DNA from 4 places in the Roseixanthobacter glucoisosaccharinicivorans genome. Region 1 is predicted to be linked to each of the others. Evidence: riboswitches for the same ligand, from Rfam matches in the RefSeq annotation. Region 1 holds a riboswitch; each other region holds the start of a gene.
The links. A riboswitch is a leader RNA that binds a small molecule or an ion and turns the genes downstream of it on or off. The one in region 1 is predicted to bind cobalamin.

Region 1 (7,690 bases):
AGGCTTTCCGCTTGCGACGCCGCGAATTGACCTGACGTCGCGGCGATCACGTGCGTGAAAACGCCCGGCCGACCGGTTTCCCGAGGTCCCATCCCTGGAGTGGTGGAACACATCTCTTCGCCCCCCGGTGCCTGCGCGGCGACGATGCCTCGGCATTCGCCCCACAGCCGCGTTTTCGTCCCACATCCTGCCCAAGCGGCGGTCGATGTCGACCAGCCAAGCGGACGTCCCGCTTCCTCTATTGCATCCCTTGGTTAAATTTTTTCCGCGTCTGCACGTATTTGTCCCCGTTTCCGCCCGGCATTCGCCCTGCGCGGGCAGCGCCGCCGCAGGCTATGGACAGGGGCGGGCGGCCTTTGCTAAAGGTTGAGGCCCCGGCCGCGCTTCGCGATCCGGGCGGCGCTGTTTTCCCCCAAGGACGATTGCTCAAGGTCTTTTCAAGGGCCTTGTTTCACTCCTTGCGGCGTTGCGGGCGTAGTTCAGTGGTAGAACGACAGCTTCCCAAGCTGTATGTCGTGGGTTCGATTCCCATCGCCCGCTCCAATTCCCGGCCGCCACGCCGCATGCGGCGGTGAAGGGACGGGCCGCGCGAGACCTGCGAACATGGCCAAGCCCATCACGAGGCCCAAGCTCATCATGCGGATCGACTTTCCCCCCGAGGATCGGCTCGGGCGCGGCAAGATCGAATTGCTGGAGCAGATCCGCAGCGAAGGTTCGATCACCAGCGCCGGGCGGGCCATGGGCCTGTCCTACCGCCGGGCCTGGATGCTGGTGGCGGCGATGAACCGCATGTTCTCCACGCCAGTGGTGGAATCGAAGCGCGGCGGCGGCGGGGGCGGTGGGGCCGCGCTCACCGCGTTCGGCGAGGAGCTGATCACCCGTTTCCGCGACATGCAGGCCAAGGCGCGACAAGCGCTGGCGCAGGATCTTTCCTGGCTCGAAGCCCATTATGTGCCGCCGGCCGAGACGGATGAGACAGACGACACCGGCGAGGCGGGGCGGGGCCCGGCCTTGCCCTAATCATTCATCGGTTGACGCCGTTGAAGCTGAGTATCGTCATGCACGGGCCTGTCCCGTGCATCCCCGCGGCCCCGCCGGCATCGGCGTTTCAAGGGTCGCACGGGCGGCTCGGCGTGGATGGCCGGGACGCACCCGGCCATGACATCCGATTACTGGCAGACAATGGCGCGCACCTCCCCCGGCGCCCCGACGATCCACCACGCTACTGCACGTCGATTGGCCCTAGCGCTCCGCCAGCGCCACGGATTTCACCACCGCGCACACCGCCAGGCCCGGACGAAGGCCGAGCATCTCGCACGAAAAGGTGGTCAAGCGCGCCAGCAGCGATTGCCCGCCGCACGCCAGGCGGATGTCGACCATGCCGTCGACCGGCTGGCCGATTTCCGCGATCTGCCCGTCCAGCACGTTCAGCGCGCTGAGGCCCTGCGGCGGGGTGAGCGCGATCATCACGTCGCGCGCGGGAACGCGCACCCGCACGCTCGCGCCCGGCGGCTGATCGCAGAACGGCACCCGCATCAGCCCGCTGCCGGTGTCGAGGACCGTCATGTGGTGGGCGGGGTCGTGGGCGGCGACCTTGGCCTCGATCACCGCGCCGCTCTCCGCGCGCCCGGTGGCCGCCACGAGATCGGGCTGGGTCAGCACCTGGTCGGCGGGCCCGACGGCGCGCGTGCGCCCGTCCGCCAGCACCACGATGGTGGAGGCGAGGCGCGAGACCTCGGCCAGGGAATGGCTGACATAGACGATGGGAATGTGGGTCTCGTCCCGCAGCCGTTCGAGATAGGGCAGGATCTCGGCCTTGCGCGCCTCGTCGAGGGCCGCCAGCGGCTCGTCCATCAGCAGCAGGCGCGGCTCGGAGAGCAGCGCCCGGCCGATGGCGACGCGTTGCTTCTCCCCGCCGGAGAGCGCATTGGGCCGCCGCTCGAGCAGATGGCCGATGCCGAGCAGGTCCACCACCTGCGCGAGATTGCCCGCCCGCAGGGAAGCCGGCGCGAACCAGCGGCCGAACAGCAGGTTGCGCCGCACCGAGAGATGGGGGAACAGGCGCGCTTCCTGGAACACATAGCCGAAGCGCCGCTTGTGCTTGGGCACATAAATGCCGCGGGCGGTATCCACCAGCACCACGTCGTCGAACACCACCCGGCCGGCATCGGGCCGGATCAGCCCGCCGATCACATTGACCAGGGTGGACTTGCCCGACCCCGACGGCCCGAACAAAGCGGTGACGCCGGCGTGGGAGGCGAAGTGCGCGTCGAGGGTGAAGTCGCCCAGCTTCAGCCTGGCTTCGACCAGCAGCGTCATCGCAGATCCGCCTTCTGGCCGGCAAAATGGGCGAGGATTTCCGAGGCGACCAGCGCCGCCATGGAGATCGCCACCGATATCAGCGTCAGGCGCAGGGCGCCGGCATCGCCGCCGGGCACCTGGGTGAAGCTGTAGATGGCGGCCGAGAGGGTCTGCGTCTCGCCGGGAATGTTCGAGACGAAGGTGATGGTGGCGCCGAACTCGCCCATGGCTTTCGCGAACGAGAGGATCATGCCGGCGATCACGCCCGGCAGGATCAGCGGCAGCGTGACGGTCAGGAATACCCATATCGGGCTCGCGCCGAGGGTGCCGGCGGCATCCTCCAGCTTGCGGTCCACCGCCTCGATGGAGAGGCGGATGGTGCGCACCATGAGCGGAAAGCCCATCACCGCGCAGGCCAGCGCCGCTCCGGTCCAGCGGAACGAGAACACGATGCCGAAATGCGCATCGAGAAAGGCGCCGATGGGGCCGCGCCGGCCGAACAGCAGCAGCAGGATGAAGCCCGTGACCACGGGCGGCAGCACCAGGGGCAAATGGACGATGCCGTTCAGCACCGATTTGCCCCAGAAGCGGCCGCGCGCCAGCGCGAGCGCCATCAAGATGCCGAACGGCAGGCTGGCCAGCATCGCCACGGTGGCGATGCGCAAGGTGAGAACGACCGCCGTCCATTCGTCGGCGCTGAGATGCAGGAAATCCACGCGGGCCTTCCGGACGTCGGAGAAGGGGCGGCGCGCGCGCGGCGCGCCACTCGCCTCACTTTAGGATGGTGAAGCCCTGCTTCTCAAATGCCGGCTGTTCCTTCGCCGCGCGCATGAAGGCGAGGAAGGCGGCGGCGTCGGCGTTCTTGGAACCCGCGACCAGCGCCACCGGATAGATGATGCGCGGGTGGCTGTCTTCCGGGAAGGTGCCGACGATGGCGACGTTCGGGTCGGCGGCGGCGTCGGTCTGGTAGACGATGCCGTAGGGCGCTTCGCCCCGCGAGACCAGCAGCATGGCGGCCCGCACGCTCTCCGCGCCGGCGACCTTGGCCTCCACCGAGGGCCAGATGTCGAGATAGGTCAGCGCCGCCTTGCCGTATTTGCCGGCCGGCACGCTGTCCACCGACCCCATGGCGAGGCGCCCGCCCTTCAGCAGGCCGGCAAGGTCGAAGCCCTTCTTGATGTCGACCGGCTTGGCATTGTCCTTGGGGGCGATCAGCACCAGGCGGTTGCCGAGGAAATTGAACCGGCTTCCCTCCTGGAGCAGCTTGTGGCTGGCGGCATAGTCCATCCAGTCGAGATCGGCGGAGATGAAAATATCGGCGGGCGCCCCGGCCTCGATCTGCTTGGCGAGCCCGGAGGAGGCGGCATAGGAGATGCGCGTGGTCTTGCCGGTTTCCTTGTGCCAGTCGGCCGCCACCGCATCGAGGGCGTTCTTCAGGCTGGCGGCGGCGAAGATGGTGACCGGCTCGGACTGGGCATGGGCCGCGCCGGCCAGGGGCATGGTGCCAAGCCAGGCGCCGCTCAGGGCGAGGCATGCGATTTTCAGCCAGGTGCGGCGAGCCAGGTTCATTGTCCCTCTCCGGTACGGTGCTTGGTGCAGCGCGATATATTTTGAAATATAGCGCCGCGACGATTTTCGCTAGCGATATATTTTCTAAAATATGTCGATGTGCGGCGTGGCGGACGGGAGCCCACCGGGCTCCGCGCCAGCAGTGGAGGGTGATCATGAAGATCAGTGCGCGGAATGTGTTGAAGGGCAAGATCCTGGAAATCACCAAGGGCGCGACCACGTCCCACGTGCGCCTGGACCTTGGCGGCGGCGCCACGGTCACCGCCTCCATCACCAATGAGGCGGTGGACGAGCTGAAGCTCGAAGTCGGCCAGGACGCCGCCGCCATCATCAAGGCGTCGGACGTGATGATCGCCGTCCATTGAGGTCAGGCGGGAGCCGCCGGGCGTGGCTCCCGCCCCTCGTTCCACCCGCCCGTCCGGTCCGCCTCAGGCGTCGGGCGGAGGGTCCAGGGGCTGGCCCAGGGTGCGAAGGGTCCAGCGCCGGCCGTCGGTGCGCAGGTCGCTGCGGGTGAGCGGCGCCACGTCGATCTGCCAGAAGGCGCCAGGCGGCGCCTGGAGAAGGCCGACCGCGATCGCCCGGACGTTCGCCGCATGGGTGCAGGCGATGACATGGCCATGGCCCTCGCGCTGGCGGTCCAGCCAGGCCTCCATGCGGGCGATCAGCGCCGCGAGCGATTCGCCGCCGTGCGGCGCTGCCTGCGGCTCGCCGCGCCAGAGGGCGAGCGCGCCAGGATAAGCTGTGTCCACCTCGGTGAAGGTGCGGCCCGCCCACAGCCCGCAGTCCCAATCGCGAAGATCCTCGTCGTTCTCCGCCTCAAAGCCGAGCGCGCGTGCGGTCTCTCTCGCGCGCTCGGCTGGCGAAGTCCGCACGCCGTCGGGCCGCCGCAGCCGGCCGCGCCACGCCTGGGTCTGCGCCAGGGCGAGCGGCTCCAGCGGTTCGTCGCGCGGAAAGGCGCCGGCCCGCAGGGCGGCGGTGGCACCGTGGCAGATCAGCGTCAGGCGGTTGGCCATGGCGATGGGGCACCCTTGCGGCAGCGGGCGGAGGAGATCGGCCGGCGCGCCGGCGCGCGTCTGTTTTCGCCAGATTGTTCGTTTGACACAACCGGCTTCGCGCCAATAGTGTCGATGCTTCGCTGCGGGTGAGGAAGTCGGTGAAAATCCGACACGGTCGCGCCACTGTAAGCGCCACGCCATTCCGGCCGTGCCGCAAGTCAGACCCGGCCCGCAGGACGATGTTCGATTTCGGGACGCGCAATCCCAGGAGACTGACCATGGCCGACACCGTTCTTTCCGGTTCCTCCCTCGGCGTTGCGGCCGGCACGCAGACCATCTCGGTCAGCGAACTTCTGCCCTGGGCGGTGTTCGGCGGCCTGCTGATGCTGCTCGCGCTTTATTTCGTCGGCGCCGAACAGGGCGCGACTTCCCTCATCCCCGGCATGTATGTGCATGAATTCCTGCACGACGGCCGCCACCTGCTCGGCTTCCCCTGCCACTAAGGGGCATGCGACATGGTTGGGTCTCTCCTGCTTCGCGGGATGCTTGTTGGCGTCCTCGCGGGCTTGCTCTCGTTTGGATTCGCGCGCGTCTTCGGTGAACCCGCGGTCAACCGCGCCATCGCCTTTGAGGAAGCGCATGCGGAAGGGCCGGCGCCCGCCGCCGCGCCCGCATCCCCGGCGGCGACGCCGCATGTCCATGCCGACGGCAGCACGCACATGCATGCCGCCGCCCCGGTACCCGCCGCGGCCGAAGGCCATTCCCATGGCGGCGAGGAGGAATTGGTCAGCCGGTCCACCCAGGCCGGGCTCGGCCTGCTGACCGGCACATTGGTCTATGGCGCCGCCATGGGCGGCATTTTCGCGCTGGTCTTCGCCTTTGCGCTCGGGCGGGTGGGCCCGTTGTCCCCGCGCGCGACGGCGGGGCTGCTGGCGCTGGGCGGGTTCTTGGCCATCGCCCTGGTGCCGGGGCTGAAATATCCCGCCAATCCGCCCGCCGTAGGCGACGGCGCGACCATCGGCTTCCGCACCCAGATGTTCTTCCTGATGCTCGTGGCCTCGCTGGCCGCGCTCACGGGCGCGGTGCTGCTGGCCCGGCGGCTCGCCGCCCGCCACGGTGTGTGGAACGGGGTCGTCGCGGCGGCGCTTGCCTATGTGGCGGTGATTGCCCTGGTGCAGACGATGCTGCCGACCATCAACGAGGTGCCGGCCGAATTCTCGGCCTCGCTCCTGTGGGAGTTCCGCATCGCCACGCTCGGCATCCAGGCGGTGCTGTGGGCAACCCTCGGGCTGGCCTTCGGCCCGCTCGCCGAGCGCAGCCTGCGCGCCCATCGCGGCGCGCGCCTCGCTCCCGCCGGTGCCCTGCGCTGACGGGCTTTCGCTGAGGCGGATCGGTGAGCCGCGGGGGGGCGCTTTGACGGACCCCTCGGGTGCGGCGCCGGTGGGGTCCTCGTGGTCGCCGTCGGCCCACGCCGATCACTTGGAAGCGGGCGGATGCGGCGTGCCGAAATTCAATGCGAAATATTCGCCCGAAAAGCCGGTGTGATCGGCTGGAAAAGTGCGGTCAAGCGCCAGTAAACCGATGTTCGTCTGCGCTAAGCCATTGTTTCACGTGAAACATTTTCTGTCACCCGGAGCGATGCCGAGGACCGGTGCATCAGGAGAGCCCGCGCTTTTCCCGCGCGCGGGCGGGCTTGCCAGTGGCGGCGGCTTTGTCCTGCCGGCCTGAAGCGGAGGTGTGCTAAAGGCTCGCGGCCGCCCGGGCCGCCTGGTCGTAATGGCCGGAAAGCGTGCGCAGCAAGGCCGCGATCTCCGACAGCTTTTCGGGGGGAATGCCTGTCGCGGCAACGGTTTGCGTCAGCAGCGCCTCGCGCACCTCGCGGTAGCGCTGGCAGGCGAGGCGGCCTTTCTCGGTGGCGTTCAAGGTCTTCTCCTTGCCGCGCCGGCCGCTGGACACCAGCCCCAGGGCCTGGAGCTTCTTCGCGGCATAGGTGACGAGGTGGGTATCCTCCACATCCAGCACCAGGCACAGATCGGCGATGGTCTTCGCCCGGTCCCGATGGGCCACGTGGTGCAGCACCAGCACATCCAGCGACGACAGATCCGGCAAGCCCGCCGCCGCCATGCAGCGGACCATCCAGCGCTGGTAGCCGTGGGTGATCATGTTGAGGCCGAATTCCAGCTCCGACAAGGCCGGCAGGGCGCCGTCGGCAAGATGGGCCGAGGAGACGATGGAGCCGAGCGGACCGGACGAGATGGGGCGATCGGTTTCACCGGCCGGTGCGGGAGAGGCGGGGCGTCGGGTCATACGGCTTGGCGTCCGGCTGTTCTTGCGGGCGGAAATGCTCCGGCCCGAGAAGCCGGGGCCGGAAGCGGGGAGCGTCGGCAAGGCCTGCCGCTCCGGCGGCGTGGCCGGCCCTGCGCGGGCCGGCCGATCGCGTCATGTTACGCCACCGCCCTCACTTCTTGAAGGCGGCGAGGGCGGCTTCCCCGTCCGGGCCCGCCTTCTTGATCCAGTCGGCGGTAAGCTGCGCGCCGATCTTCTCGAAGCCGGCCCGCAGTTCGGCGGAAGGCGCTTCCACCTTCATGCCCTTGGCCTGGAGCTGCTCCACATACCATTTGCTCTTCTCGATGGAGCTCTTCCAGCCGCGTTCCTCGGCGGCGGCAGCAGCCTTCAGCACGGCCTCCTGGGTCGGCTTGTCGAGGGCATCGAAGGCGGCCTTGTTCACGAACACCATGTTCTTCGGCAGCCAGGCCTGGACGTCGTAGAAATAGGGGATGCTTTCCCAGATCTTCACGTCATAGCCGGTGGCGGCGGAGGTGATG
Region 2 (7,690 bases), 1.7 Mb from region 1:
TATGATGTGGTGATCGACGCGCAGGGCCTGATGAAGAGCGCGGCCGTCGGCCTGTTCGCGCGCGGGCGGCGCCACGGCTTTGCCCGGGGCAGCGCCCGCGAGGGCCTTGCGACCTTCACCTATCACGCGACCCACGTGGTGCCGGAAACCGAGCATATGGCGGTGCGGCTGCGCAAGCTGTTCGCCGCCAGCCTCGGCTATGCCCTGGAAGGGCTCACCGCCGACGCCGGGCTCGCTGTTCCCGCCGATGCGGAAGGGCAGGGGGACGAGCCGCCTTATATCGTGATGCTGCACGGCACCACCTGGCGCACCAAGACCTGGCCGGTGAAGCACTGGCGCGATCTCGCCCAGATGGCGGCCGAGCGGGGCTATGAAACCCGCATCTTCGCCCAGGGCCCGGAGGAGACCGCGCGCGCCAGCGCCATCGCAGACCGGATCCCCTCGGTGCGGATCGTGCCGCCCGGCCCCATCACCACGCTCGCGCCGGTGATTGCGCGGGCCCAGGCGGTGGTGAGCGTCGATTCCGGCCTCGGCCATCTTGCGGCCGCGCTCGCGGTGCCCACCGTCGGGCTTTATGGCCCGACAAATCCGCGCCTGACGGGCCTTTTCGGCCCCAAGGCTCTGGAATTGAAATCGCTGCGCCCGTGTGCGCCGTGCGAGCGCGCCCATTGCCGGATTGCCCCCGATCTCGTCGAGGGACCACCCTGCCTGACCGATTTCAGCGCGCGGGACGTGTGGCGCGCGCTCAATGTCCTGCGCTTCGGACATGCCGATGCGATGGACAAGACCGGAAGCAGCGTGGCACACGGGAGCGCATCACCGCCTGCGTCCTGAATGGTAGCCTGAATGATCCGCACCGCCCGTTCCGCCCGCGATACGATCCTTGTCACCGGGGGCGCCGGCTTCATCGGCTCGAACATCGCCCGTGCGTTTGCCGCCGACGGCTGGCGGGTGGTGGTTGCCGATTGGCTGGAAGACGGCCCGAAATGGCTCAACCTGCGCGACATCCTGCTGGATGACGTGATCCGCCCGGAGGCGGTTTCCACCTTCGTGGAACGCGAGGGCGGACGGCTGGGCGCGATCGTCCACATGGGCGCGATATCCGCGACCACGGAGCGGGATGGCGACAAGATCGTCGCCCGCAACATCCGCCCGACGCTGGATCTGTGGGACCAGTGTGCGCGCAAGGGCATCCGCTTCATCTATGCCTCCTCCGCCGCCACCTATGGCGATGGCACCGACGGCTTCCGGGACGAGGAGGGCGCCGCCGCGCTCGATCGCCTCTCGCCGCTGAATGCCTATGGCTGGAGCAAGCTGATGGCGGACCGCCGCTTCGCGGCCGATGTCGCCGCCGGGCGGCCGGTGCCGCCGCAATGGGCGGGCCTGCGCTTCTTCAATGTCTATGGTCCGGGCGAAGCCCATAAGGACGACATGCGCTCGGTGGTCCACAAGATCTATCCGACCGCCGCCGCCGGCGAGGCGGTGACGCTCTTTAAGTCGCACGATCCGGGATATGAGGACGGCGGGCAGCTGCGGGATTTCGTCTATGTGGGCGATTGCGTCGCGGTGGTGCGCTGGCTGGTGGAGACGCCGGCGGCGAGCGGCATCTTCAATGTCGGCACCGGGCAGGCGCGCAGCTTCGCGGATCTCGCAAAAGCCGTGTTCGCGGCGGCCGGCAAGGATCCGCGCATCACCTATGTCGATATGCCGGTTTCCATTCGCAACGCGTATCAATATTTCACCCAGGCGGACGTCTCGAAACTGCGCGCCGCAGGCTTTACCCGCCCGTTCACCTCGCTGGAGGACGGCGTGCGGATCTATGTCACCGAGCATCTGCGCGGCCGCAATTCCGCGTCATGAGCGGGACGCCACACTTCGCAAGGGCTGATCTTGCCCCAGGATACCGGCACCATGCTTCCTGATACCAAGCCCGGTCCCGTCGCCGTCATCGGCGATGTCATGGTGGATCGCTACATCCTCGGCTCGGTTTCGCGCATCTCGCCCGAGGCGCCGGTGCCGGTGCTGCTGCATGGCGCGGAACGCATCGTGCCGGGCGGGGCGGCGAACGTGGCCGCCAATGCCGCCGCAATGGGCGCGCCGATCCGCCTCGTGGGCCTCGTCGGGGCCGATGGGGAGGCCGACCAGTTGCGCGCCGCGCTCGCTCCTTATGCGCTGATTGATCTCTCCGGCCTGGTGGTGGACGCCACCCGCCCCACCGTCACCAAGACGCGGGTGATGAGCGGGCGCCAGCAGATCGTCCGCATCGATGCCGAGATGTCCGCCCCGCCATCCCCCGCTATCGAGGACGCGTTGATCGCGGCCGCCAGCCGCGCCATGGCGGGCTGCTCGGTGGTGGTGCTTTCCGATTATGCCAAGGGCGTGCTCGGCGACCGTGTCGTCGCCGCCGTGCTGGCCGAGGCCCGGACGCTCGGGGTGCCGGTGATCGTCGATCCCAAGCGCCGCACCTTCGAGGTCTATCGCGGCGCGACTTTGGTGACGCCCAACCGGCGCGAGCTGAGCGAGGCCACCGGCCTGCCGGACGAGACCGACGCCGACGCCGAGCGCGCGGCGCAGGCGGCGAGCGCCCAGTTCGGCGGCGATGTGCTGGTGACGCGGGCGGAAAAGGGCATGACGCTCTGGCGCCGCAACGGCACCGTGCTCCATGTGCCGGCCGAGGCGCGCGAGGTGTTCGATGTGTCCGGCGCCGGCGATACGGCGCTGGCCGCGCTCGCTTTGTCGCTCGCCTGCGGGCTCAGCCTGGAAGCGAGCGTTCCGGTCGCTAATGCCGCTGCCGCGATTGCGGTCGCCAAGCTCGGCACGGCGGTGGTAACGCGCGCCGAACTCACCGCCGCGCTGCAGCGCTCGGTACCGCAGCTGGAGCCGGCGGGCGCGCTCGTCTCGCGCGACAAGGCGCGCGATATCATGGACCGCTGGCGGGCGAGCGGTGCGCGCATCGTCTTCACCAACGGCTGTTTCGATCTGCTGCATCCCGGCCATGTGGGCATGCTGGAAGCGGCGGCAGCCCAGGGCGACCGCCTCGTCGTGGGGCTCAACACCGACGCCTCGGTGCGCCGTCTGAAGGGCCCGACGCGCCCGCTCCAGGACGAGACCGCCCGCGCGCGGGTGATCGGCGCCATGCGCTGCGTGGATCTGGTGGTGCTGTTCGAGGAGGACACGCCGCTGGAAATCATTACGGCCCTGCTGCCGGACGTGCTGGTGAAGGGGGCGGATTATAAGCCCGAGGATGTGGTTGGCGCCGATATCGTCATCGCCAATGGCGGAAAGCTTGTGCTCGCCGAACTGACGCCGGGCCAGTCCACCTCGACGCTGGTTGCGAAAGCCAGAAGCTGAGATCGCGGGGCGGGCGGTTGCGGCGCGGGGCGGCGGCCTTATAGTCGGCGCGTCGTCGGTTCCTTCGGGATCAAAAGGGAACGCGGTGCGGGAGGCTTTTTCCCTATGCCGCGGCTGCCCCCGCAACTGTCGGCGGAGAGCAAACCCACGAACCACTGAGGCCAGCCTCGGGAAGGGTGGGGGCGCGTCGATCCGCAAGCCAGGAGACCTGCCGAGGACGCAGAGCCCGTTTCGCGGGCGCCACAGGCCGGCTCTCGGCGGGAGGGCCAGGGAGAGTCTCATGTTGGGTCCGCGCCTAGCGGCCGCCTCCGGCCACAGCTCCTGCCGCCCGCACTTCCAGGTGCCGGCTTGAGCGCCATCGCGGCCGAGGCGGGCGGCCGGATCGTGCTGGTGCTCGGCGGCGCGCGCTCCGGCAAGAGCCGCCATGCCGAGCAGCGGGTGGAAGCTGCCGTCCCGCCCTTTGCCTATGTGGCGACGGCCCAGGCCTTCGACGCCGAGATGACCGAGCGCATCCGCCTGCACCAGGCGCGGCGCGATGCGCGCTGGGTCTCCCACGACGCGCCGTTCGATGCTGCCGATCTCGTCCGGGCCCTGCCGTCCGACATGCCGCTGCTGCTGGATTGCCTCACCTTGTGGCTCACCAACCACATGCTGGCGGAGCACGATCTCGCGGCGGAAGAGGATCGCCTTGTGGACGCCATCACCGCCCGCACGGGACTCAGCGTGCTGGTGGCGAATGAGGTGGGGCTCGGCATCGTGCCGGACAACGCCCTCGCCCGCCGGTTTCGAGACGCCGCCGGCCGGCTCAACCAGCGCATGGCGGCCATGGCCCATGAAGTGATCTTCATGGTGGCCGGCTTGCCCATGATTGTGAAGGACACGCCCCGATGAGCGATGAAACCGAAAATGCCGCCGGCGACGACGCCCAGGCCGCTCGCCATCGCGAGAAGATGGCCAAGCGCAAGGCGGTGCAGGATGCCGAGGTGGCGGAGAAGACCCTGGAGAAGGGGCTGCTGATCGTCCACACCGGCCCCGGCAAGGGCAAGAGCACGGCCGCCTTCGGGCTGGCGCTGCGCATGCTCGGCTATGGCCGCAAGGTGGGGGTGGTGCAATTCATCAAGGGCGCCTGGCACACCGGCGAGAAGGACGCCTTCGCCGCGTTCGGCGATCGCGTGCGCTGGCACACCATGGGCGAGGGCTTCACCTGGGAGACGCAGGATCTCGCCCGCGACACCGCCGCCGCCGCCCGCGCCTTCGACAAGGCCCGCGAGCTGCTGGCCGACGAGACCCTCTCCCTGATCGTGCTGGACGAGCTGAACATCGCCCTGCGCTACGGCTATCTCGACCTCGCCGACGTGGTCGCGACGCTGAAGGCGCGCCGGGGCGACCTGCATGTGGTCGTCACCGGCCGAAACGCGAAGTCGGAGCTTCTGGAGGCGGCGGACCTCGTGACCGAGATGGGATTGGTGAAGCATCATTTCTCCGCCGGCGTGAAGGCGCAGGCCGGTATCGAATTCTGATGGCCGCCCGCGCGCTGATGTTCCAGGGCACCGGCTCCGACGTGGGCAAGAGCCTGCTGGTGGCCGGTCTTGCCCGCGCCTTTGCCAATCGAGGCCTGCGGGTGCGGCCCTTCAAGCCGCAGAACATGTCGAACAATGCCGCCGTCACCGCCGACGGCGGCGAGATCGGCCGCGCGCAGGCGCTTCAGGCTCGGGCCGCGCGGGTGCCCTTGAGCGTGCATATGAACCCGGTGCTGCTGAAGCCGCAGAGCGAGGTGGGTGCGCAGGTGGTGGTGCAGGGCCGGGTGCTCACCACCGCCAAGGCCAGCGCCTACCAGGGCCTGAAGCAGAGCCTCATGCCCGCCGTGCTGGAGAGTTTCGCGCGGCTGAAGGGCGAGGCCGACCTCGTGCTGGTGGAAGGGGCGGGCAGCGCCTCGGAAGTCAATCTGCGGCGCAACGACATCGCCAACATGGGCTTCGCCCGCGCCGCCGACGTGCCGGTGGTGCTGATCGGCGATATCGACCGGGGCGGCGTCATCGCCAGCCTCGTCGGCACCAAAACGGTGCTGGATATCGAGGATGCCGCGCTGATCGCCGGCTTCGTGGTGAATAAGTTCCGGGGCGATCCCGCCTTGTTCGCCGACGGCATGGCGCTGGTGGCGGGGCATACCGGCTGGGCCGCGCTCGGCCTCATCCCACATTTTCCCGCCGCCGCGCGCCTGCCGGCGGAAGATGCGCTGGCGCTCCAGGGACCGCCGCCGGCAAAGCCCCACGCCAAGGTGCGGATCGCGGTGCCGATCCTGCCCCATGTCTCCAATTTCGACGATCTCGACCCGCTGGATGCGGAGCCGGCGGTGGAGGTGGTGCGCCTGCGGCCTGCCGAGAGCGTGCCGGTGGACACCGACCTCGTGCTGCTGATCGGCTCCAAGGCCACGATTTCCGACCTCGCCGCGCTGAAATCCGACGGGCTGCATCACGACATCATCGCCCATGCCCGGCGCGGCGGGCGGGTGCTGGGGCTATGCGGCGGCTATCAGATGCTGGGACGGTGGGTGGACGATCCTGACGGCGTCGAAGGCCCGCCGGGCCGGGCGGAGGGGCTCGGCCTGCTGGATGTGGAAACCATTCTCTCTGGCGATAAGCGTCTGGTTGCCGTTGCGGGCCACTCCTGCCTCCAGGCGCCCTTCGCAGGCTATGAGATGCATATGGGCGAGACCAAAGGCGCGGACACGGCCCGACCCTTCTCGCGCCTCGCCACCGGCGATGCGGATGGCGCCACATCGCCCGACGGGCGCATCATGGGCAGCTATGTGCATGGGCTGTTCGCCGACGATGCCCAGCGCGCCGCCTGGCTCGCTGCCCTTGGCGCCGGCGCGCCGCAAGTCTCATACGAAGCGCAGGTGGACGAAACCCTGGATGCGCTTGCCGCGCATCTGGAAGCCCATCTCGATCTCGACCGTCTGCTCAGCCTCGCGCGATGACCACCAGCACCGCGCAGAACAGGGCGAGGCCCATGAGGAGGCGGTTCGCGATCCGGTAAAGATGGAGGGCGGAGCGAATGTCGGCGGCGTCGATCTCGCGCCGGCCATCGCCCATGAAGGGCAGGTCGGCGGGCACGCCGGCATAGGTGCGCGGCCCCGCGATGGCGATGCCGAGGGCGCCTGCCATGGCCGCTTCCGGCCATCCGGCATTGGGCGAGCGATGCTTGCCCGAATCGCGCCGCATCGCGCGCCAGGCGCCCAGGGGCGATGCCCCCTGCATGAAGACCGCGGCGGCGATGATCAGCAGACCGGAGAGCCGCGAGGCGGGCAGGTTTACGAGATCATCGAGCCGTGCCGAGGCCCAGCCGAACGCCTCGTGGCGCGGCGTGCGATGGCCGATCATGCTGTCGGCGGTATTGATCGCCTTGTAGGCGGCGATGCCGGGCAGGCCGGCCATCGCCATCCAGAAGGCGGGCGCCACCACCCCGTCGGAAAAATTCTCGGCCAGGCTTTCGATGGCCGCCCGGGTCACGCCTGCTTCATCGAGCTCCGCCGGATCGCGGCCGACGATGCGCGAGACCGTGGCGCGCCCCGCTTCCAGCCCGTGAACCTCGAGCGCCTCCGCCACCGCCGCCACATGCTCATGCAGGGAACGGCGGGCGAGCAGCGCCGAGCCGACGATCGCCGTGAGGATGATGCCACCGGGAAACAGGTCGAGCACATCCGCGAGGAGAGCGGCCGGAATGGCGGCGCTGGCGATCAGCACCAGCAGCGCCATCACGCCCCGCATGCGCCTTCTGGCGAAGCTCAGCTCGGCCCGGTTCCAGGCAAGATCGAGTGCTGAAATCAGCCGGCCGATCCAGATCACCGGATGACCGATCAGGTTCAGCAGGCGGACCGGATAGCCGAACCACGCCTCGATGGCGAGGGCCAGGAAAGTCAGCAGGAAGGTCAAGCGATCGAGCCCGTTGGTAGCGGGCCGCATGCGCGCCGCCCAGGTCAGGTTTGGACCTCAGGTTTAGACCATGGCCGGCGGGCGAGGAAAGCCCCTCGCCGGCGCAGGGACGTCGGAGCGGGGGACGCAGATGAGGTCGCCGAACAGTGCCGAATTGAAGCGAAATTGCCCGCGGTTCGGAGATGATGCCGACATCTGGCCGAAATGACGCGGTCATCTGGCGAGAGGCACGGACAAGATGCAGGAATCCGATGTTCGTCTGCGCGATTCTTATCGCGGCGAGGCTGATCGTGGGGCGGGCGGCATGCGACGGTATTATTTGCCGCAGAGCCTGCCGCAGAGCCGAAAACGCCATTTAACCATTTGAAGAGACGGGGATTTTCCGCCGGCCTTTTAATCCCTCC
Region 3 (7,690 bases), 1.9 Mb from region 1:
TCCGCGTCGGCGACCACCGGCACGGCGGCGGCACGGGCCGCTTCGCCGCGGCTGCGGACCACCGGCTCGAAATAGGAGCGCGGGTAGGATTCGCCGGTGAAGGGAGACACCACCGGGTCCTTGTTCAAATCGTAAAACTTGCGCCCTGTAACAGGACAGATGCGCTTGGTGCCGAGTTCTGGCTTCGCCACGGCAAAGATCCTAGGGGGCTGTCAAAAGGAGGGTGCTCCATTGGCGAAACCCCATGCCCCTGTCAAGCACCGAATCCGAATACGCCGCGTGGCCAGCGTGCACGAGCTTGTGTTAGACGGCATGCAATCCATCCTGGAACGGCAGCCGGCGGGACTTTGCGGGCTCCGCGCGCCGAAAATGGGAGCAGTCCATGTCCAGCGCCGTCGCCCACTCTTCTTCCCATGGTGATGGGGAAAATGCCGTTCCCGGCGCGAGCCGGCGCTCGCCCGGCCTTTCGGGAACGGTGCGCGTGCCGGGCGACAAATCGGTTTCGCACCGCGCGCTGATGTTCGGCGCCCTGGCGCGCGGGGAAACCCGCATCACCGGCCTGCTGGAAGGCGAGGACGTACTGAACACCGCCAAGGCCTGCATCCAGCTCGGGGCGCAGGTGGAACGCCTCGGCGCCGGCGAATGGCGGGTGGTCGGTGTCGGCGCCGGTCATCTGAAGAGCCCCGAGGCGCCGCTGGATTTCGGCAATTCCGGCACCGGCGCGCGGCTGATGATGGGCGTGGTGGCGGGAAACCCCATCGTCGCCACCTTCGACGGCGATGCCAGCCTGCGCCGCCGCCCCATGAAGCGGGTGCTGAATCCGCTCCTCGCCATGGGCGTGGTGGTGGAAGAGGAAGCCCCCGGCGGCCGCCTGCCGCTGCGCCTGAAGGGCCTTACCGAATTGAAGGCCTTCACTTATGAAACCCCGGTGCCCTCGGCGCAGGTGAAATCCGCCGTGCTGCTGGCCGGACTTGCCGCGAGCGGCGACACGGTGGTGGTGGAGCGCGAATCCACCCGCGACCATACCGAGCGCATGCTGACCCATTTCGGCGCCGACGTGCGCGTCGAGCCCCACGGCGCCCACGGCCGCCGCATCACCCTCGCCGGCCGGCCGAACCTGACGGGCGCCCCCGTGGCGGTGCCCTCCGACCCCTCCTCGGCCGCCTTCCCCCTGGTGGCGGCGCTGATCGTTCCGGGTTCGGACATCATCCTCAAGGATGTGATGATGAACCCGCTGCGCACCGGCCTCATCACCACGCTGAAGGAGATGGGCGCGTCCATTGAGACGCTCTCCGAGCGCACCGAGGGCGGCGAGGCCGTGGCGGACCTGCGCGTGCGCCATTCCACTCTGACCGGCGTGGACGTGCCGCCGGAGCGCGCGCCCTCCATGATCGACGAATATCCGGTGCTCGCCGTGGCGGCGGCGTTCGCACACGGAACGACCCGCATGCGCGGCCTCAACGAGCTGCGGGTGAAGGAAAGCGACCGCCTCGCCGCGGTGGCCGACGGGCTCGCGGCCTGCGGCGTGCCCCATGAGATCATCGGCGACGACCTGCTGGTCACCGGGCTCGGGCCGGACGGCGTGATCGGTGGCGGACCGGTGGCGACCCATATGGACCACCGCATCGCCATGGCCTTCCTGGTGATGGGCCTTGCCGCGCGCGACGGCGTGAGCGTGGACGACATGCGTTTCATCGCCACGTCTTTTCCGACCTTCGTGCCCATGATGGGCGACCTCGGCGCCGTGCTGAAATGAGCGACAGCCTGATCATCGCCATCGACGGGCCGGCCGCCTCCGGCAAGGGCACCCTCGGCCGCAGGATCGCGGCGACCCTCGGCCTGCCCCATCTCGATACCGGCCTGCTCTATCGCGCGGTGGCGGCGCGCTGCCTCGCCGACGGCACGCTGGACGACGAGATGGCCAGCGCGGAGGCCGCCCGCACGCTGGACCTGCGCGCGCTCGATCCGGAAAAGCTGCGCACCGGCGCCCTGGGCGAGGCGGCGTCCGTGGTGGCGGCCCGCCCCGTGGTGCGCGGCGCATTGCTGGACCTGCAGCGGCGCTTCGCCGCGCAGCCCGGCGGCGCGGTGCTGGACGGGCGCGACATCGGCACGGTGATCTGTCCCCATGCGCCGGTGAAGCTGTTCGTGACCGCCTCGGCGGACGTGCGCGCCACCCGCCGCCATCGCGAACTGCTGGAGCGTGCAAGCGAGGTCGCGTTCGAGGACGTTCTGGCCGACATCCACAAGCGCGACGAACGCGATTCGCACCGCGCCGCCGCCCCGCTGGTGATGGCACAGGACGCGGTGCTGCTGGACACCACCCATCTCGGCATCGAGGAGGCGCTGGCCGCCGCTTTGGCGATCATCGCCGCCAAGACCTCGACGGCCGGCGTCTGAGGCGAATCGACCTTCAGCCGAACCGCTCCCCCTCCCCCCTTGCGGGGGAGGGATGGGGAGGGGGGTCCCGCGCCGCCAGCATCTCGCCCGCCCGGACAGCGGGCAGATACCCCCCACCCTGCCCTCCCCCTTAAGGGGGAGGAGGAATGCCGCACCGCGTGATGGGATTCCCCATTCCGCAGGAAAGCGATGACACGGCAACGGTCGCGTTCGAGGAGGGCTGGTCGCCGCTTTGGCGATCATCGCCGCCAAGACCTCGACGGCTGGCGCCTGAGGCGAATCGACCTTCAGCCGAACCGCTCCCCCTCCCCCCTTGCGGGGGAGGGATGGGGAGGGGGGTCCGGCGCCGCCAGCATCTCGCCCGCCGGGACAGCGGGGAGATACCCCCCACCCTGCCCTCCCCCTCAAGTGGGGAGGAAGGAAACGGCGCCGCGTGATGGGATTCCCCATTCCGCGGGAGGGACATGAGGGTGCCAGGGGTTCTCGCCGGTGAGGTTCGAGTGACCCCTACGGGCTGAAGCGCGGCGCGCCGCTTCATTGACTTCCCGGCGGCACGGTTCTTAAGTGTCGGCGTCGATGGTCCCGGTTCGAGCGGCTTGCCGCTTCCGCCGGGTGAAAAGGGAATGCGGTCGCGCACGGGTTTTCCGGGCGATAGCCGCAGCTGCCCCCGCAACTGTAGGCGGTGAGTTCCGGCCGAAAAGCCACTGGAAGACGGGCCCCGCGCCCCTTCCGGGAAGGCGGCCGCGAACGGCGATCCGCGAGCCAGGAGACCTGCCACCGACAAGGACGCGTGCCGGGCGGGGTGCCCTGGCATGGCGATTCTTCCCGTGGCACGCCTGCGCGGGCCGCTCGCACCCATGGAAACCGGCGTGGAGCGACCTTCCAACGACGATTCGCCTTTCGCGGGGAGCGAGACGATGGTGCGAAGCGGCACGCCCGCCGACGGGCCGGCACGCGATTCCCTGCGCGTCGCCAGCGTTCCCGCCGTAACCCTGTTCGTCTGCACCACCTGCAAGCTCGCCGGCGCGGCCACCGACGCGCCACCCGCCGGCGCCGCGCTTGCGCGGGAGGCGATGCGCGTCGCGGCAACGGGCGGGGACCCGGCCATCGCCGTGAAGGAGGTGCGCTGCCTCTCCAATTGCAAGCGCGCGCTTTCCGCCGCCTTGGTGCGCACCGGCGGCTGGTCCTACGTGTTCGGCGATCTTTCGCCCGACAGCGCCGCCGACCTTTTGACCGGCGCGGCGCTGTTCGCCACCTCCACGGACGGCATCCTGCCCTGGCGCGGGCGGCCCGACAGCCTCAAGCGCGGCATGGTTGCCCGCATCCCTCCCATGACCTTCTCCGAGGACCAGCGATGACCTCTCTCGCCCGCATCCCCTGCACCATCGTCACCGGCTTCCTCGGCGCGGGGAAGACCACCCTGATCCGCAACATTCTGGAAAATGCCCAGGGCAAGCGCCTCGCCGTGATCGTCAACGAGTTCGGCGACGTGGGCATCGACGGCGAGATCCTGAAGGGCTGCGGCATCGAGAGCTGCCCGGAGGATAATATCGTCGAGCTGGCCAACGGCTGCCTGTGCTGCACGGTGGCGGACGATTTCGTCCCCGCGCTGGACCTCATCCTCTCCCGCACCCCGCGCGTGGACCATATCCTCATCGAGACCTCGGGCCTTGCCCTGCCCAAGCCGCTGGTGCAGGCGTTCCAATGGCCCGCCATCAAGAGCCGGGTCACGGTGGACGGCGTGGTGGCGGTGGTGGACGGCCCGGCGCTCGCCGCCGGCCGGGTCGCGGACGATCTCGCGGCCCTCGCCGCCCAGCGCGCCGCCGACGACACGCTCGACCATGACGACCCGGTGGAAGAAGTTTTCGAGGACCAGATCGCCTGCGCCGACCTCATCATCCTCTCCAAGTCCGACCTGCTGGATGCCGCCGGCGCGGAAATCGCCGACGCCCGCATCGCAAAAGCCCTGCCGCGCGCCGTGAAGGTGGTGCGCTCCGCTGGCGGCAAGGTGGACGCGGCGATCCTGCTCGGCCTCGGAATCGGCACGGAGGACGAGATCGACGCCCGCCGCACCCATCATGACGACGAGCTGGACCACGACCACGACGATTTCGACAGCTTCATCGTCCGCCTGCCGGAGATCGCCGATCCCGCCGCCCTCGCCGCCCGCGTGGCGCGTGCCGCCGAAACGCCGGACGTGCTGCGGGTGAAGGGCTTCGCCAATGTCGCCGGCAAGCCCCTGCGCCTGCTGGTGCAGGGCGTGGGCACGCGGGTTTCCCACCAGTTCGACCGGCCGTGGCGGGCGGACGAGCCGCGCACCGGCGCGCTGGTGGTGATCGGCCTGAAGGGCTTCGACCGCACTGCGGTGGAACGCGCGCTGCTGGCGCCGGAACCGGCGCTTTCGGCCTGAGGCGGGATCGCCCTTTCCATGCATCTGCTCGCGAGCACATCCGCCACCATCGAGGACCTGGCCGAGCCCATCGACCTGCGCCAGCCTCCCGGCGATGTGCTGGCCTTGTCCTTCACCGACAGCGACCTCCTGGCGCTCGCGGCGGCTTGGCGGCGGGGCCGCGACCGGCTGCCGAGCCTGCGGCTCGCGCGGCTGAAGGATCTGCGCCATCCCATGTCGGTGGATCTGTGGATCGACAAGGCGGCGCGCCACGCCAAGGTGATCTTGGTGCGGCAATTGGGCGGGCTCGACTGGTGGCGCTATGGCGCCGAGCGGCTCGCCGAGCTGGCGCGCGCGCGCCGCATCGCGCTCGCTCTGCTGCCCGGCGAGGACCAGGACGATCCGCGCCTTGCCGCCCTCTCCACCGTGCCGGCGGCGGAGCTGGCCGCATGGCTCGGCTATTTCCGCCAGGGCGGGCCAGACAATATGGCCGCGCTGCTGGAGCGGGTGGCGCGCGTGGTGCGGGGGGAGACAGGCGCCGAGATCGCCGCGCCGAAAAGCGTTCCGCCCGCGAGCTTCTATCTGCCGGATGCCGGCGCGGTGGACCTGGCGGACGTGGTGTGGACCGTCCCGCTTGCCGCTCCGGTCCAAGGGGCCGTCATGGCCGGGCCTGTCCCGGCCATCCACGCGGTGCCGGAAGGAACGAACGGGCAAAGTCGGACCGTGGGGCGCGGCGTGGATCCCCGGGACAGGCCCGGGGATGACGAAGCGCGCTCGGCAGTCCAGTCCGGCTCACACGGCCCCTCTCCCCGCGCCCTCATCCTGTTCTACCGTTCCATGTGGCTGGCCGGAGACCTCGCCCCCATCGACGACCTCTGTGCCGCACTCGGCGCGCGGGGCATCGCGCCTGTGCCGGTGTTTCTCGCCAGCCTGAAAGATCCCCACTCCCGCGCCTTCGTGCGCGACGCCATCGCGCAGGCGGCCCCGGACCTGATCCTCACCGCCACCGCGTTCGCGGCCGGGGATGCGGACGGCCTGTTCCCCGCCGGCGGCCCGCCGGTGCTCCAGATCATTCCCGCCACCACGGCGCGGGACGCCTGGGAGCGAAGCCCGCGCGGCCTCGCCGCCGCCGATCTCGCCATGCATGTGGTGCTGCCGGAGCTGGACGGGCGGGTGCTGGCCGGCGCCATCTCCTTCAAGGACATGGCCGCCCCGGACGCGGACCTCGCCTTCACCGCCGCGCTGAACCGCGCCGAGCCGCAGGCCATCACCCATGTGGCGGCGCGCGCCGCCGCCTTGATCCGCCTCGCCCGCACGCCCCGCGCGGAGCGTCGCATCGCCGTTCTGATGCCGGATTATCCCGGCGCCCCCGGCCGCACCGGCTATGCGGTGGGGCTCGATGTGCCGGAAAGCGTGCGGCGGGCACTCGAAACCCTGGCGGAGGCGGGCTATGCCGCCGGCACGGCACCCGCCCACTCAAAAGCCCTGCTGGACCGGATCGTCCCGACGCAGGCCCTGCCGCTCGCCGACTATCAGCGCCTGTTCGCCGCCCTCCCCGAACCCGTCCGCGCCGCTGTCACCGCCGCCTGGGGCGCGCCGGAAGAGGATCGCGACCTGCGCGACGGTGCCTTCCATGTCCGCTGCGCCCAATTCGGCACTGTCACGGTGGCCCTCGCGCCCGATCGCGGCGCATCGCTGGACCGGCGGGCGGACTATCACGACCCCGCGCTGCCGCCGCGCCATGGCCTGCTGGCTTTCGGCCTGTGGCTGCGGCACGGGCTCGATGTCCATGCGCTGGTGCATATGGGCGCACACGGCACGCTGGAATGGCTGCCCGGAAAGGCCGTAGCGCTGACGCCCGACTGCTTTCCCCAAGCCGTGCTCGGGCCGCTGCCGGTGATCTATCCCTTCATCGTCTCCAACCCCGGCGAGGCGGCGCAGGCGAAGCGGCGCATCGCGGCGGTGACGCTCGGCCATCTGCCGCCGCCGCTCACCGGAGCCGGGCTCACCGAAGCCGAGCAGGCGCTCGAACGGCTGGTGGACGAATATGCCGAAGCCGACGGCCTCGACCCGCGCCGCCGCGACCGCCTCGCCCGGCTGATCGTGGAGCGGGCGGGCGAGACCGGCCTTTCGGTCCGCGCCGGGGTCGATGGCGCGAGCGATCCCAACGAGGCGCTGCGCCGCATCGACGCCTGGCTCTGCGACGTCAAGGACATGCAGGTGAAGGACGGACTGCACATCTATGGCAGCGCCGACGGCGATGCGGAGCGCGCGCCGAGCGCGGAAGCCGAGCGCGCCGCCCTCCTCGCCGCCCTCGACGGCCGCCATGTGAGCGCGGGTCCGGCGGGCGCTCCGGCGCGCGGGCGGCGCGACGTGCTGCCCACCGGGCGCAATCTCTTCACCGCCGATCCGCGCCATCTGCCCACCCCCACCGCGCTCGACCTCGGGCGCCTGGCGGCGGAAGAGGTGGTGCGCGCCTATCTGCAGGAGCACGGCGATTATCCCCGCGCGGTGGTCATCGACCTCTGGGGCAGCGCCACCTTGCGCACCGGAGGCGAGGAAATCGCCCAGGGGCTGCATCTCATGGGCTGCCGGCCGGTGTGGGACCACGCCAGCGGCCGCGTCACCGGCATCGAGGTGCTGCCGCCGGCGAGCATGGGCCGGCCGCGCGTGGACGTGAGCTGGCGCGTCTCCGGCCTGTTCCGTGACATTTTCCCCGCCCAATTGGCCTTGCTGGACGCCGCCGCCCGCGCGGTCGCGGCCCGCGAGGAGGAGGAGAGCGAAAATCCGCTCGCCGCCCAGGTCCGCGCCGGCGGCGATGTGGCCCGCATTTTCGGCTCGGCACCGGGGGCCTATGGCGCGGGCATCGAGGACGCGTTGGCGCGCGGCGCGTTTGCCGACCGC
Region 4 (7,690 bases), 1.4 Mb from region 1:
GTCTATGCGCTGGTGTTCCAGGTCGTCCTGACGAGTGCCTTCTTGGCCAGCCGCGTGGCGGGAACCGCGCCCGGCCCGTTCCAGATCTGCCAGAACGATCCCTCCGCCACCGCGCCGCACGCGCCTGCCGACGATCGCACCAAGGCGTTCGTCCATTGCCCGCTGTGCCTCTCGCGCGTGGATCTGGCGATCCTGCCCACACCGCCCGCGACCCCCGCCATCGTGCGGCTGGCGGTTCCGTTCCGATTCGTGCCCGGCGGGGGCGTCGATCCCGCCTTGTCCGGCGTGCGCGTGGCGCACTGGCCGCGTGGGCCGCCGATCGCGGTGTGACGCGGCGCCGGCCCTGCTGGCGTTAAATCCCCTCTTTCCGATTTGGCCGAGCCCCCCGGAGCAGCAGCGCCTTTGCGCGTTGCGCCGCCCCGCGCGCCGTGGCCGGCCCCACTTGAATGCTGGAAACGCCATGCAATCGCGAACGCACGTTATTTTCCGTCCGGCCCGTTCCCGTCTGCGCGCCTTGCGCCGCACGACGGCCCTGGTACGCCCCGCCCTCGCGGCGCTCTGCCTCACGCCCCTCGCGACCGGCGCGGCGATGGCGCAGGCGGTCGAGGATCTGCCAACCATCGTGGTCCGTCCCTCGACCCCGGCCGCCGTCGCCGGCGCACAAGGCTTCGGCCCTTATACGCCCGCCGACACCGCCTTCATTTCCGCCCCCGAAGCCCAGAATGCGACGCTGTGGACCAGCGATTCCGGTTCGCTCATCTCCCGCATTCCGGGGGGCGCGACATGGGGCGCGGGCGGCGTGTCGAGCCTGCCGGCCGTCAACGGCATGGGGGCCGACCGGGTGCAGGTGGCCATCAACAATATGATCTTCAGCCCGGCCTGTCCGAACGAGATGAATCCGCCGCTGTCTTATGTGAATCCGGCGATGATCTCTTCGGTGAAGGTCTACACCGGCACGGCGCCGGTAAGCGTTGGCGGCGACTATACGGGTGCGAAGGCGGACGTCACGCTCGCCCCCCCGAAATTCACCCAGGGTCCGGCGCTCACCGTGTCCGGCAGCCTGTCCGGATTCTACCGCGGCAACGGCAATTCCTACGGCACCGACTTCAACGGCACCGTTTCAAACCAGGATACCAGCGTCACCTATACCGGCGGCTGGGCGCGGGCGAGCGATTACACATCCGGCAACGGCACGGTCATCAAGTCGACCCTGTATGAAACCCAGAACCATGCCTTGACCATTGCCAAGCAGGTCAATCAAAGCCTGTTCACCTTCCAGATCGGCGGGCAGTTCATCCCGTACCAGGGCTATGTCAACCAATATATGGACATGGTCGACAACAAGAGCCTCTATGCCAACGGCAGTTATGCGGGTGATTTCGACTGGGGTAAGCTCGAAGCCTCGATCTTCGCCAACCGCGTGCGTCACACCATGGGCTTCATCCAGCCGGACAAGACCGGCGACATGCCCATGGACACCCGCAGCACGGATCTCGGCTATAAGGTGAAGGGAACCATCGGCACGTCGGCCATCGACATCGTGCGCGTCGGCAACGAGCTTTACTACAATAACCTCGACGATTGGTGGCCGCCGGTCGCGGGCTCCATGATGATGGGGCCGGATACGTTCGAGAACATCAATAACGGCCAGCGCCTGCGCTTCGGCTATTTCGGCGAATGGGAACGCCATCTTGACGCGCAATGGACCACCATCATCGGCCTGCGCAACGATATCGTCTGGATGAACACCGGCGACGTGCAGGGCTACAACGAGATGATGTACGGCGCGAACGCCGCCGCCTTCAATTCCCAGAGCCACGCGCGCACCGACTTCAACATCGACGGCTCGGCCATCCTGCGATACGAGGCCAACGCCTTCAGCCTTTACGAGCTTGGCCTGTCGCGCAAGACGCGCTCGCCGAACCTGTACGAGCGCTATGCCTGGTCCACCAACGGCATGGCCATGCAGATGATCGGCTGGTTCGGCGACGGCAACGGCTATGTGGGCAATCTCGATCTGGTGCCGGAAAAGGCCCACACCTTAAGCTTCACGGCGGATTGGCACGATCCGGCGCAGAAGGTCTGGCAGGTGCGGGTTTCGCCCTATTACAGCTATGTGCAGGATTATATCGACGTGCAGCGCTGTGCCCTGCCGGGATGCCTCGCCAATTTGCCGAACAATCTCACCGCCGACAACACGTTCGTCTATCTGCAGTTCGCCAATTACGACGCCTGGCTCTATGGCGTGAACATCGACGGCAAGCTGGCCCTTTGGGACGATCGCACCTACGGCCAAGGCGCCTTTCGCGGCGGCCTGAACTTCGTGCGCGGGCAGCGCACCGACGGGGTCAATCTCTACCACATCATGCCGGTCAACGCGACGCTGGCGCTCGACCACACGCTCGGCAACTGGAGTTCGAGCGTCGAGGTCCAGCTGGTGGGGGCGAAGACTCAGGTCAGCCAGGTGCACAATGAGCTGGAGACCTCGGCCTATGCCCTGCTGAACTTCCGCACCAGCTACACGGCCGGCCAGCTGAAGGTGGATTTCGGGATCGAAAACATCCTCGATACCCAATACGACCTGCCGCTTGGCGGGGCGAACCTGGTCAATTACCAGGTCTCCAGCATGATGGGCACCTCGGCCGCCTGGGGCTATCCGGTGGCCGGCTATGGCCGCTCGATCAATACGCGGGTCACCGTGTCCTTTTGAGCTTTGCCACCGGGTGCGGCGCGTCCCTGCGAGGACGTGCCGCACGACTTTGATCTACGGTTGTCGGCGACCCGATGTCATAGTGTCGGCCGACGAACATTCGAGACATCTTGATCTTGGCCAAGCCGCGCACATCCTGGAGAGCCTGGGCCGCCATCGCGGCGGCCTATCTGCTCGTCCTGCAGATGCTGGCCGTGGGGCTTGCCGCGGGCGCCCAGGCGGCGCAGGCAGCGGCCCAGGGTCCGGATGCGTTCGGCGTCATCTGCTCCAGTTCTCCAACCGAGAACGGGTCCCCAACCGAGGGCGGGGCCCCGGCCCATCATGATGGGCTGGACTGCTGCGTCTTGGGCTGTCCCATGTTCGGGCCGGCCGCCGCACCGCCGCCGGCGGCGGAGGGATTCGTCGCGCCGGTGCGCCACGCGGCCGCGATGCTCAGGCGCGGCGCGGATTTTTCCGCCGCGCCGGGCCAGCGCCGTTCCCCGAGCCGCGCCAGGGCTCCACCCGCGATCGCCTGACGCCTGCGTTTGCGCAGGGAAAGTCCGCCGATCGTGACATCCGGTCCTCCCCTGGAGGAGGCCGTATCGTGGAGCCAAGCCATGTTGAATTCTTTCCGTTTTCCCGGCGCGTTCGCGCGCCTCTGCCGCCGCATGTATCTTGAAGAGGCGCTCGCCGCGCTGGCCTTCGCCATGTTCCTGCTGACCCTCTCCGCGCAGGCGCTGATGGCGCACGAGTTCAAGGTCGGCTCCATCGAGATTGACCATCCCTGGACCCGCGCCACGCCCGAGGGCGCCAGCGTCGGTGCCGGCTATCTGGTCCTGAAGAACGAGGGTTCGACGCCGGACCGCCTCGTCTCCGCCACCGCCGAGGGCGCGCAGAAGGTGGAAATCCACGAGATGTCCATGAAGGACGGGGTGATGACCATGCGGCCGGTGGCGGGCGGCGTCGCCGTTCCCGCGCAGGGCTCCGTGGCGCTGAAGCCGGGCTCCTATCACCTCATGCTCATGGGGCTGAAGCAGCCCCTGAAGCAGGGCGCCATGGTCAATGGCACGCTGACGTTTGAGAAGGCGGGCACGGTGTCGGTTCAGTTCAAGGTGGAGTCCATCGCCGCCCAGGGGAGCAGCGATGGGGGCGAACACGACCATATGACGATGCCATCCGGCAAGTGAGTCGCGCGCAAGTAAGCCGCGCGCAAATGAGCCGTCCGGCCGTTCGCGCCGGCCGCCGGCGATCCGCTCGCCTGACCCGCGCCGGGGGCGGCGCGGCGCGTTTCGCCCGTCCTTCGCCCGAACTCCGGCAGAGGAGCCGCCTTCCATGGGCATCATCAAGCTGAGACCCGTGCCGTCTCCCGAAACGGCGGTGCGCACCATCGCGATGGCGGACGGATGCCTGGACAGCACCGATCTCTTTCGCGCGGCGCGCACGGTGCGGATCGTTCATGGCGACCAGGTCTATACCCTGACGCTGACCTCCAAGAACAAGCTGATCCTCACCAAGTAATCGTTTGCGCAAGGGGGGAGGTCTGAGGCGGGAGGCTTGTGGCGGGGCGCGCGTGCTTATTCCGGGCGCGGCATGGGCCGCGCATGCCGGCCGGGTCTCCGCGCGCCTGTCTCCACGCGACAAAGAATCCGCATATCGGTGCGCGCGGACGCGCGGACGTCTTGACAGAAAGCGGAGGTTGGCCGCTCCTGAACGCGCATGGTTCTTCCGGCATGACGCACATGCCGGAAGTGAAATGGGAACGGGGGAGGGGCCGATGACGCCCTGAGCCCCGACCGCCCCCGCGACTGTGAGCGGCGAGCGGCCTTCCACGATGTCACTGAAGCAATCCCCCAAGGTGCGCTTCGGGAAGACGGAAGGCATGCGGCGACCCGCGAGTCAGGAGACCGGCCATGCGCCCGGAACTAACGCAGGCCGTCGGGTGAGACGGCGGAGGAGCAGTCATGCATATCGAACCTGGTCTCGTGGATAGCGGGAAAATCTGGCTCAGCTACGTCACTGCCGCGGGCGCCGGCGGCTATGCCGTGAAGCTGGCCTATGAGGCCGTCCGCGAGCGCGGCATCCTCTCCCTGGTGTCGCGCAGCGCGGCGGCGAGCGCCCTGGTGTTTTCTTTCTTCGAGGTGCTCCCGCATTATCCCGTCGGGGTGTCGGAAGTTCACCTGATCCTCGGCTCGACCCTGTTCCTGATCTTCGGCATGGCGCCGGCGGCCATCGGCCTGTCCCTCGGCCTGCTGGTTCAGGGCCTGTTCTTTGCGCCGTTCGACCTGCCGCAATTCGGCATGAACGTGACGACCCTCCTGGTGCCGCTGTTCGCCTTGCAAGCCGTGGCCCAGAAAATCATCGCCCCCAATACGCCTTATGTGGACTTGCGCTACGGCCAGGCCCTCGCGCTCTCCACCACCTATCAGGCGGGCATCGTCGCCTGGGTGGCCTTCTGGGCGCTGTATGGCCAGGGCTTCACGGCGGACAATGTGGCGGCGATTTCCACCTTCGGCGGCGCCTATATGCTGGTCATCATCATCGAGCCTTTGGCCGACCTCGCCGTGCTCGGCGCCGCCAAGGCGCTGAGCCGCCTGCGCGGCTCCATGCTGCTGGAGCGCCGCCTCTACGAGGCCGTCTGAGACGCGTGACGCGCAGGTCCGTGGGCAACAACCGCCCACGGACAACCGCCCGATGACAACCGCCCGCTGACAAGGGCTCTGCGACAAGCGGCCGGGATCCTCTATCGCGGACGTTTGTTGCGCCGATCCTCCCGATCGGCGCCGGGTCGTTGAGAGGCTGCGGCAAAGGCGGCCGCCTCCCACGAGCGGGGGCGCGGGGGCCGCGCCGGGAGCATCCTTCCTTGCGTCGATAATTGTAAACAGTATACAGATTGAAGCCGTTCGGCTGCCCGGCCGGCCCGCGTTGGGCACGCCAACCGCCAGGACGACAAGCGGACGCACGCCCCCACGCATCGCAGCGCCGGGGCGCGTGCCGCAGAGGATGTGCGCAAATCCAATCGGGGAATGACCATGGCCTACGCGACGACGGACGACGGAGTGCGCCTGCATTATGAGGAAACCGGCACCGGCCGGCTGGTGATCTTCGTCCATGAGTTCGCCGGCGATCTCCGCAGCTGGGAACCGCAGATGCGCCATTTCGGCCAGCGTTATCGCTGCGTCGCCTTCGCTGCGCGCGGCTTTCCGCCCTCCGACGTGCCGGAAAATCCCAGCTCCTATTCCCAGGCCCGCGCCGCCGACGACATCGCTGCGGTGCTCGCGGCGACGGGGGAAACCAAGGCCCATGTGGTGGGCCTCTCCATGGGCGGCTTCGCCACCCTGCATTTCGGCTTCCGCCATCCGCAGCTGGCGCTGTCGCTCTGCGTCGGCGGGTGCGGCTATGGAGCGGAGGTGGAGCAGCGCGCCCGTTTCCAGGCCGAGGCCGACACCATCGCCGGCTTCATCACCTCCGCCGGCATGCCCGCCTTCGCCGAGAAATATGCCTACGGCCCGACCCGCGTGCAGTTCGAGAACAAGGACCCGCGCGGCTTTGCCGAATTCAAGCAGATGCTGGCCGAGCATTCGGCCCTGGGCTCCGCCAACACGCAGCTCGGCGTGCAGCGCGAGCGTCCCTCGCTCTACACCCTGGTGGAGGAGATGAAGCGGCTGACCGTGCCCACCCTGGTGATCACCGGCGACGAGGATTGGCCCTGCCTTGCCCCCGGCCTGCTGATGAAGCAGCACATTCCCTCGGCCGCCTTGGCGGTGATGCCCAATTGCGGGCACACCATCAATCTGGAGGATCCCGACGAATACAATCGTCTCGTCGGCGACTTCCTCACCAAGGTGGATTGCGGCCGCTGGCCGACCCGCGACCCGCGGGCCATGAGCGCGTCCATCACCGGTATGAAGGACTGAGCGCGCGCGGAGAGCCCGATTTCGGGCTCTCCTTCCCCACGGGCGGTCAGGCGCGGGCGTTCTCGGCGAGCCACCAGGCGAGAAGGCTGGCGGCGCGCATGAAATCCGCCATCTCCATGGCTTCGTGCGGATTGTGGCTGCCGTTCTGGTTGCGCACGAACATCATGGCGGTGGGAACGCCGGCGGCGGCGAAGGCGGCGGCATCGTGCGACGCCGGGCTGCCGAGGCTCATCGCCGGGATGCCCAGCGCCTGCGCGCCCTCCACCAGCCGGGCTCGGATCGCGGCGTCCATCTTACCTACCACGGCGCTCGCCCGCGGCCCCATGTGGAAGGTCACGCCGCGCCGGCGTTCGATGTCGGCGATGATGTCGCCCATGCCCTGTTCCAGCTCCGCCAGCTGTGCGTCGTCATAGGCGCGCACGTCGAGGCTGAAATGGAAGGCGCCGGGCACCGTGGTCAGGCCGTGCTTGGCCGGGTCGGTGTGGAAGCGCCCGAGCGTCACGGCCATCGGCCGCCCCTCCGCCTCGTGTGCCGCCCAGAGCCGATCCATCCCCGCCGCGAATTCCGCCGCCGCCATCACGGCATCGCGGCGAAACCGGCGCGGCAGCCCCACATGGGCGTATTCGCCCGCGATCCAGGCATTGGGATAGCGGAAGTTGCCGGGAATGGCGGTGCATATGGCCAGCGGAAGGCCGGCTTCCACGAGGCTCGGCGCCTGCTCGATATGCACTTCCAGAAAGGCGCGGAGCGCACGCGGGTCGAGATGCCGGTGGCCCGCCCGCAGCAGCGCGGGATCGCCGCCGCACGCGTCCAGATGGTCCGCCAGCGTGCGGCCGGTATCGATGCGCCGCGCGTCGAGCGCGCCGGGCGGGAGCGTGCCGAGCGCGGAGCGGCTGCCGAGATAGGAGACCTCGAACCACACGCTCTCTTCCGCCCGCACCCCCATCACGGTGATGTCGCAGGCGGGGGTGACGCCGAGCGCCCGGAGCGCCGCCACGGCCACCAGCCCGGCCACCACGCCGGCCGCGCCGTCGAAATTGCCGCCGTGGGGCACGCTGTCGAGATGCGAGCCGGTGAGGATGCGCGG

Region 2: another riboswitch for cobalamin. It lies ahead of cobU (bifunctional adenosylcobinamide kinase/adenosylcobinamide-phosphate guanylyltransferase); the one in region 1 lies ahead of V5F78_RS16840 (CbtB domain-containing protein).
Region 3: another riboswitch for cobalamin. It lies ahead of V5F78_RS02240 (DUF1636 family protein); the one in region 1 lies ahead of V5F78_RS16840 (CbtB domain-containing protein).
Region 4: another riboswitch for cobalamin. It lies ahead of V5F78_RS23145 (energy-coupling factor ABC transporter permease); the one in region 1 lies ahead of V5F78_RS16840 (CbtB domain-containing protein).

What each region holds. Positions count from the first base shown of each region.
Region 1 covers NZ_CM195538.1:3,638,286-3,645,975, reverse strand. The annotation lists tRNA gene V5F78_RS16875 (tRNA-Gly) at 469-543, shown strand; gene V5F78_RS16870 (winged helix-turn-helix domain-containing protein) at 604-1,020, shown strand; gene modC (molybdenum ABC transporter ATP-binding protein) at 1,243-2,319, opposite strand; gene modB (molybdate ABC transporter permease subunit) at 2,316-3,017, opposite strand; gene modA (molybdate ABC transporter substrate-binding protein) at 3,073-3,870, opposite strand; gene V5F78_RS16850 (TOBE domain-containing protein) at 4,026-4,235, shown strand; gene V5F78_RS16845 (histidine phosphatase family protein) at 4,299-4,883, opposite strand; cobalamin riboswitch at 4,993-5,112, shown strand; gene V5F78_RS16840 (CbtB domain-containing protein) at 5,144-5,368, shown strand; gene V5F78_RS16835 (CbtA family protein) at 5,381-6,235, shown strand; gene V5F78_RS16830 (winged helix DNA-binding protein) at 6,606-7,172, opposite strand; gene V5F78_RS16825 (TRAP transporter substrate-binding protein) at 7,324-7,690, opposite strand, start outside.
Region 2 covers NZ_CM195538.1:1,952,349-1,960,038, reverse strand. The annotation lists gene waaC (lipopolysaccharide heptosyltransferase I) at 1-834, shown strand, start outside; gene rfaD (ADP-glyceromanno-heptose 6-epimerase) at 847-1,860, shown strand; gene rfaE1 (D-glycero-beta-D-manno-heptose-7-phosphate kinase) at 1,912-3,351, shown strand; cobalamin riboswitch at 3,391-3,581, shown strand; gene cobU (bifunctional adenosylcobinamide kinase/adenosylcobinamide-phosphate guanylyltransferase) at 3,700-4,242, shown strand; gene cobO (cob(I)yrinic acid a,c-diamide adenosyltransferase) at 4,239-4,871, shown strand; gene V5F78_RS08770 (cobyric acid synthase) at 4,871-6,331, shown strand; gene cbiB (adenosylcobinamide-phosphate synthase CbiB) at 6,315-7,286, opposite strand.
Region 3 covers NZ_CM195538.1:515,183-522,872, reverse strand. The annotation lists gene V5F78_RS02255 (TIGR02300 family protein) at 1-191, opposite strand, end outside; gene aroA (3-phosphoshikimate 1-carboxyvinyltransferase) at 383-1,756, shown strand; gene cmk ((d)CMP kinase) at 1,765-2,397, shown strand; cobalamin riboswitch at 2,958-3,190, shown strand; gene V5F78_RS02240 (DUF1636 family protein) at 3,210-3,755, shown strand; gene cobW (cobalamin biosynthesis protein CobW) at 3,752-4,807, shown strand; gene cobN (cobaltochelatase subunit CobN) at 4,826-7,690, shown strand, end outside.
Region 4 covers NZ_CM195538.1:5,006,561-5,014,250, forward strand. The annotation lists gene V5F78_RS23120 (DUF2946 family protein) at 1-330, shown strand, start outside; gene V5F78_RS23125 (TonB-dependent receptor) at 461-2,710, shown strand; gene V5F78_RS23130 (DUF2946 family protein) at 2,821-3,225, shown strand; gene V5F78_RS23135 (copper chaperone PCu(A)C) at 3,307-3,876, shown strand; gene V5F78_RS23140 (hemin uptake protein HemP) at 4,022-4,207, shown strand; cobalamin riboswitch at 4,390-4,616, shown strand; gene V5F78_RS23145 (energy-coupling factor ABC transporter permease) at 4,651-5,328, shown strand; gene V5F78_RS23150 (alpha/beta fold hydrolase) at 5,719-6,603, shown strand; gene V5F78_RS23155 (hydantoinase/carbamoylase family amidase) at 6,650-7,690, opposite strand, start outside.